One region of the Gordonia sp. DT30 genome, then DNA from elsewhere that is predicted to be linked to it. Evidence: riboswitches for the same ligand, from Rfam matches in the RefSeq annotation. Region 1 holds a riboswitch; the other holds the start of a gene.
What was found. A riboswitch is a leader RNA that binds a small molecule or an ion and turns the genes downstream of it on or off. The one in region 1 is predicted to bind cyclic di-AMP.
Positions count from the first base shown of each region.

Region 2: another riboswitch for cyclic di-AMP. It lies ahead of ACLQ3C_RS14785 (C40 family peptidase); the one in region 1 lies ahead of ACLQ3C_RS19320 (transglycosylase family protein).

Region 1 covers NZ_JBNCLY010000027.1:36,898-40,268, reverse strand. Annotated here, with positions in the region: gene ACLQ3C_RS19335 (flavin reductase family protein) at 1-274, shown strand, start outside; gene moaA (GTP 3',8-cyclase MoaA) at 271-1,362, shown strand; gene ACLQ3C_RS19325 (MoaD/ThiS family protein) at 1,367-1,615, shown strand; cyclic di-AMP (ydaO/yuaA leader) riboswitch at 1,874-2,050, shown strand; gene ACLQ3C_RS19320 (transglycosylase family protein) at 2,058-2,678, shown strand; gene ACLQ3C_RS19315 (molybdenum cofactor biosynthesis protein MoaE) at 2,790-3,224, opposite strand; gene ACLQ3C_RS19310 (MogA/MoaB family molybdenum cofactor biosynthesis protein) at 3,238-3,371, opposite strand, start outside.
Region 2 covers NZ_JBNCLY010000015.1:63,854-67,224, reverse strand. Annotated here, with positions in the region: gene ACLQ3C_RS14790 (NlpC/P60 family protein) at 1-961, opposite strand, end outside; gene ACLQ3C_RS14785 (C40 family peptidase) at 1,106-1,696, opposite strand; cyclic di-AMP (ydaO/yuaA leader) riboswitch at 1,713-1,882, opposite strand; gene ACLQ3C_RS14780 (DEDD exonuclease domain-containing protein) at 2,525-3,371, shown strand, end outside.

The DNA of each region.
Region 1 (3,371 bases):
GCAGTTGTGCCGGCAGCTCGCCGGGCCGGCACCGCACCGGTTCGACGGCATCGAGCTGCTCGGTTCCGACGATGGCGCGCTGTTCATCCCGGGCGCGGCCGCACACCTGTCGTGCACCATCGACACCGAGATCACCGCAGGTGACCACATTCTGGTGCTGCTGCGTATCCGGCGTCTCGATGCCCATCCGGATGTGGAGCCACTTGTCTTCCACGCCAGCACTTTCCGGGCATTACAGGCGCGCACGTCCGACGACGGAGGCGGCGGGCGATGACCGCCGTCGACCTCGGACTCCCACTGCCGTCGGCACATACCGCCGACGAGCCGGCCGCGCCCGCACCGACGTCCGGTCCACTGCGGGACACCTTCGGCCGCGTCGCCACCGACCTGCGGGTGTCGGTGACCGATCGCTGCAATCTGCGCTGCGACTACTGCATGCCCGCCGAAGGGCTGGACTGGCTGCCCACCGAGGCGGTGCTGAGCACCGCCGAGTTCATCCGGGTCCTGACGGTCGCGGTCACCGAGCTGGGCATCCGCACCATCCGGTTCACCGGCGGTGAACCGCTGCTGCGCCGCGATCTCGAGGAACTCATCGGGGCGGTTGCTTCGCTCCCCGAGCGCCCCAAGATCGCGTTGACCACCAACGGTCTGGGCCTGGCGCGGCGGGTGGACGGGCTCGTCGAGGCCGGCCTGGACCGCGTCAACGTCTCCCTCGACACCGTCGACGCCGCACGCTTCGCCGAGGTCACGCGGCGCGACCGGCTGCCCGATGTGCTGGCCGGCCTCACCGCGGCCGGGCGCAGCGGCCTGTACCCGGTCAAGGTCAACGCGGTGGTCCCGGATCGCGGGGACCTCGCGCGGTTGCCCGATCTCGCACAGTTCTGCCTCGACGCCGGATATCAGTTGCGGGTCATCGAACAGATGCCGCTCGATGCCGGGCATCGCTGGGATCGCGGCCAGATGGTCACCGCGGACGAGATTCTCGCCGAGCTGTCCACCCGGTTCCGGCTGCGCCCGGACACCGTCCCTCGCGGCGCCGCCCCGGCCCAGACGTGGCTCGCCGACGGCTACACCGACGCCCGCGGCGCACCCGCCCGGATCGGGGTGATCGCCTCGGTGACGCGGCCCTTCTGCGGCGACTGCGATCGCACCCGCCTCACCGCTGACGGCGCGCTGCGCAATTGCCTGTTCGCACAGTCCGAGACGTCGCTGATGCCGGTGCTGCGCGGCGGCGGCGACGACATCGATAGTCGCCTCGCCCGACTGTGGCGCGAGAACATGTGGGCCAAGCGTGCCGGACACGCCGTCAACACCGCAGGCTTCCGTCAGCCGGACCGCCCGATGTCGGCGATCGGGGGCTGACGGGGTGCAATTGTTGATCCGCTACTTCGCCGCCGCATGCGCGGCCGCGAAGTCCGAATCCACGATGGTCGACGTTGCCGACGACATCACTCTCGGTGAGCTCGAACACATTCTGGCAGCCGACAATCCGGATTTGGCGCACGTGCTGCCGCGCTGCTCGTATCTGCGTGACGAGATCGCGTTGGCCGACCGCACCCGACAGCTCGGTCCGACGCGCACGATCGACGTCCTGCCCCCGTTTGCGGGTGGCTGACCCGCCCGGATCGTCTGTGACCTTTGTCACATAACGAGTCCATAACGAGATGGACACGAACGGGGCATCATGCCCGTGAACTGCATGGACGCCCGAATGGGGCCGAAATACCCACTGGCAGCCCCGAAATCCGCTGCGCCGAAGGGTATGAATCACCGGCCCGGACGTCGTACTGTACGAAGCGTCCTTCACCGAAGGTCACAACACTGCAAACGACACCATGATTTCCACCGGTCGCGCCGAGCCTCGTTCCCCCGGTGGAATGACGAGCACACATATGGGAACGAGGGCGGGGGACCCACCCCTTCCAGCACGGAAGAACGGACGTCCACGACGTCCTTGGGGTTAAGTCCGGCGACCACCCGGTCTGGCCGGACCGAGCACCTCTCGCTCGAACCCGACAGCTGACTTCGCAGGCGCGTGGAGAGAGGTAATTCGACACATGTCCGGACGTCACCGCAAATCGACGACCAACACCGCAACCAAGACCTTCGCCAAGGTCGCACTGACCGGAGCCGTTCTCGGTGGCGGCGCTGCACTGCTGGGCACCGGCTCGGCACATGCCGCCAGCGATTCCGAATGGGATCAGGTCGCCCAGTGCGAATCCGGTGGCAACTGGGCCATCAACACCGGCAACGGCTACCAGGGCGGACTGCAGTTCAGCCCGAGCACGTGGGCCGCGAACGGCGGTACCCAGTACGCGCCGAGCGCCGACCAGGCTTCCAAGGAACAGCAGATCACCGTCGCCGAACGCGTCCTGGCATCGCAGGGCAAGGGCGCCTGGCCCGTCTGCGGCACCGGCCTGTCGGGTGCGACCCCGCGCACGGCTCCCACCGCGACTCCGGCTCCCCCGGCCGCCCCCGCTGCGCCTTCGACGACCCCGGGCCTGGCACACACGCCGAACGCCCAGAACACCGATGAGGCTCTGGCACAGGTCGGCGACGCCGGCGTGAGCCCCGAGGTCAAGAGCCTGCTGAAGGCCGCCAAGGACAGCGGCTACCAGCTCACCCCGGATCAGCTGCGCCTGTTCAACGACAACAAGGGCCTGATCCCGCTCCCCTGAGCCACCCGGCACTGCCGGCTGACTCGGCCCCAGACAAAGGGCCCCGCACGATGTTCCGACCGTGCGGGGCCCTTTTTCCAATTCTCCGGTCTTCCAACCCACTCAGGTCCCTCAGGCGGAGCCGACCCATTCGTCGCGCCCGTCCCCGAAGTACTGGTGCTTCCACACCGGCAGCCGGGCCTTGACCTCGTCGACGAGCCGCGCGCACAGCGTGAACGCCTCCTTACGGTGATCGGCGGCGACCGCGACCACGAACGCCACGTCCCCGATCTCCAGATCGCCCACCCGATGAGAGACGGCGACCGCGCGCACACCGTCGGCACCGGCGGCGATCTCGGCGACCACGTCCGCCAACACCTGCGGTGCGGTCGGATGTGCCGAGTAGGACAGCCGGGTCACCTCGCGCCCACCGTCGTGATCACGCACGGCTCCGACGAATCCGACCACCGCGCCCGCATGTCCGCCTGCGGCCTCGACGACGAGCGCCTCATGCTCGGCCAGGCCGATCGGATCGGCGCTCACCGCGGCCCGGATCACCACTGCCATCAGCGAATACCCATCAGTGGTCGCCGCCGCGGATCTGGTCGAGCGCGTGATCGAGCACGTCCTCGAGAACCGACAGGCCGTCGCGCACCCCGCCGACGGAGCCGGGCAGGTTGATCACCAACGTCGTGGCGGCCACCCCTGCCGTGC
Region 2 (3,371 bases), on a different contig from region 1:
TCGCGTCAGAGTAATAGATGATCAGGTCGCCGGGCTGAAGGTCCGGCCGGGCGACGGGCGTGCCCCCGGCCAGTTGCGCCTCACTCGAGCGCGGCAACGTCTTTCCGGTCTGCTTGTACGACCACACCATCAGGCCGGAACAGTCGAAGGAGTCCGGGCCGGTGGCACCCCACACATACGGGTCGCCGATACGAGTCAGTGCGGCCTGGACGGCAACGAGTGCCGGGGCGGTGCCGCGCGGGATCGAAGCCGGATCGAAGTCGATACGGGGGCCGGCCAGCGCTGCGAGCTCTTTACCGGTCAGACTCTGGTAGATCACCCGGACCTGTGCGGCCTGCAGTTGGAGTTCGGCCTGCTTCTTCTGCAGGTCACCTCGTACGCGCTCGGCATCGGTGACCGCCCGGGTCGCCGCTGCCGCCGTCGAGTTCGCGGTCTCGAGAGCCGAAACAGTGTGGGCGCGTCCCTGTTTGAGGGCGGACAGTTCCGTCGCGGTACGGCGCGACACCATCTCGAGGCCGGACATCTGATCGAGCAGGTTTTGCGGCGAATCACTGGTCAAGACTGCGTAGAGACGGTTGGACCGGCCACCCATGTAGCTGACCCGGATCAGCGAGTCGAAGCGCGACTGCAACCCGTTCAGCGCGACCTGCGAACGGTCGAGCGAGGTCTGTGCGTCGGCGGCGGCCTTCTTGGACCGGCCGACGATCTGACGCTGTTTGTCGTACTCGATCTGAGCGTTGTGCATCTGCTCGGTCGAGGTCTCGGCCTCCCGGCTGAGTGCGCGGTAGCGCGCAAGCAACTGGTCGGCCGATTGCGGTGGATCAGCCGCGGCCTGCGGACTGTCGAAGACCGCCCCGAAGGGGGTCATCGCGATCGCCAATACCGCGATCACGGTGGTCAGCGCCAAACGTACGGATCGATTGTGAACGATCGCCGAACCGGCTCCCACGGTTGTCACCACACTTCCCTAGCCACTTCCCCAAACGACACGGGCCAGACACCCTGTGCCCGCGGCGATTCACACCCGTCCTCGACGGGGCTCAGGCGGATCGCGCCGCGCACGATCCGCCCGAAACACACTCACACGTTTTCACCGGAGCCGAGGTCAGTATCGACGAACTCCCGTCAGCGACCAACCCTTGACGGCGGACTTCTCCACCGGCACGCCCTCGGTGGACGCCTGGATGAACTGGCCGTTGCCGATGTAGAGGCCCGCGTGGCTGCCACCGTTGAAGATCAAGACATCGCCGGGCTGCGCGTCGGCGTAGTTGACCGCACGTCCGCCGCCGAGTTGTCCGTAACTGTCGCGCGGGATGGTCTTTCCGGCCTGCTGGTACGACCAGTAGACCAGGCCCGAGCAGTCGAAGGCATTGGGGCCGGCCGCACCGTAGACGTACGGTGCGCCGATCTTGGATTCCGCGGCGCGAACGGCCTTTTGCGCGGCCGTGTCGACCGGCGCGGTGATGCCACCGCCACCGCCACCGGGACGGAACTGGTTCGGAACCTGGTTCTGATCAATACCGGGCAGCGTGAACTTACCGAGATTCGGGATCTCGATGGTCGCGCTCGGCGCCGGAGCGGCCAGAGCCGGACCTGCGGCAACGGCAAGCGAGCCGACGGTCAGCGAGCCCGCGATCATCGCCTTCTTGGCGATGCTGCTGCCGCGATTCGGCTGTTCCAAACGATGTTTGGCCACGAAACGAGTTCTCCTTTGGTTCTCCCTTGACCGCCTACCGAGTTAGCTGTCGGGTTCGGGCCGAGAGAATGGCCCTATGCGATCCGGGCACAGGTGTGCCCGGGGCGCAATTCACCCCAATCCGGATTGCTCCGAAAACGTGTGGTTCCCCGGTTCGTCCGTCGGACGATTGAGCGGTGATCTTCACAGACCACTTCTTGGTGAAGCGGGACGCTCTGCGAAGGTCTCGGAAAGGTTACGAAATCAGATGCAGGTCTGTCCACTAGGGGACACGACGTCCGACTTCGGCCGACGACTAGCCCGCACGCAAAATCCGCAACCCGGGCCTCGCTGCGGGCCCGCACGCTGGGCCGATGGTTAGTTTTGCCGATCGTGCAGCGGCGGTGCTGACCATCGAAGCATCGGCGAAGACGCCTACGGCCGAACAGATCTCGGCGTCGGAATCGCCCATCTGCCGACCCTCTCGGACGCCGCGGCGATCGGGGTCGAGAGCAGCGTCGCCGCTGGTCATGGGCCCCACAAGAAGGCTCATCATGCAGCCGTCACACGCCCGGTGACGACCGGGACAACTCGTGCAGTCGATGTACATTGTGATCTCCATCTCACTCGGTCGTCGTTGGCTGTGTCGGCGGGCGATTCCATTGGAACCCGGCCCCGTTTCAGGTGGGCGACCGGAAGGATTCGGCCCTGGTGCTGACCACCGCCGACGACACTAGGACCGGCCACCGACACAAACGGCTCGTCTGCCGTTCGAGGTGCGCGCGTCGATGCGGCACCGGGGCGGTCCGCCGACGAAGGTTGTCGGTAGGTCGAACTAACGTTCGCGATGTGGTGGCAGATACAGCTCAGCTCTCGTTCGCCGACCTGACCCGGTCGGCGGCCGGAGACCTCGGTTTCGGTGAACGTTCGCTGTTCGACACGACGATCGTGGTCGTCGACCTCGAGACCACCGGCGGCGATCCGGCGCGCGATGCGATCACCGAGATCGGTGCCGTGAAGGTGCGCGGCGGCGAGATCCTCGGCGAATTCGCCACTCTGGTCGATCCGCAGCGGTCGATCCCGCCGCAGATCGTCACGCTCACCGGCATCACCGAGATGATGGTGTACGACGCACCGCGGATCGGCGAGGTGCTCTCTTCGTTCATCGAGTTCGCACGTGGATGTCTGCTCGTCGCCCACAACGCACGCTTCGACATGGGATTCCTCCGGCACAACGCCACCCGGCTCGCGATGGACTGGCCGTTTCACACCAGTTTGTGCACCGTGCGCCTCGCTCGGCGCGTCCTGACGCGCGACGAGGCGCCGACGGTCCGGCTCGGTGCGCTGGCCGAGCTGTTCGATGTCTCGGTGCGGCCGACGCACCGAGCCCTCGACGACGCGCGGGCCACCGTGGAGGTACTGCACCACCTCCTCGAGCGCATCGGCAATCAGGGCGTACGCACCTATGCCGACCTCACCGCATACCTACCCCGTGGCAATCCGCGGCTGCGCGCGAAAAGAAGTCTGGGTGAAGGACTTCCATCGCGGCCAGGGGTTTACCTTTTCCGCGGTCCCTCCGATGAGGTGCTCTACGTCGGCACCGCCACCGATCTGCGGCGCCGCGTGCTGTCCTATTTCACCGGCTCCGACCCGCGCGGCCGGATCAACGAGATGGTGACTCTCGCCGCTCGCGTCG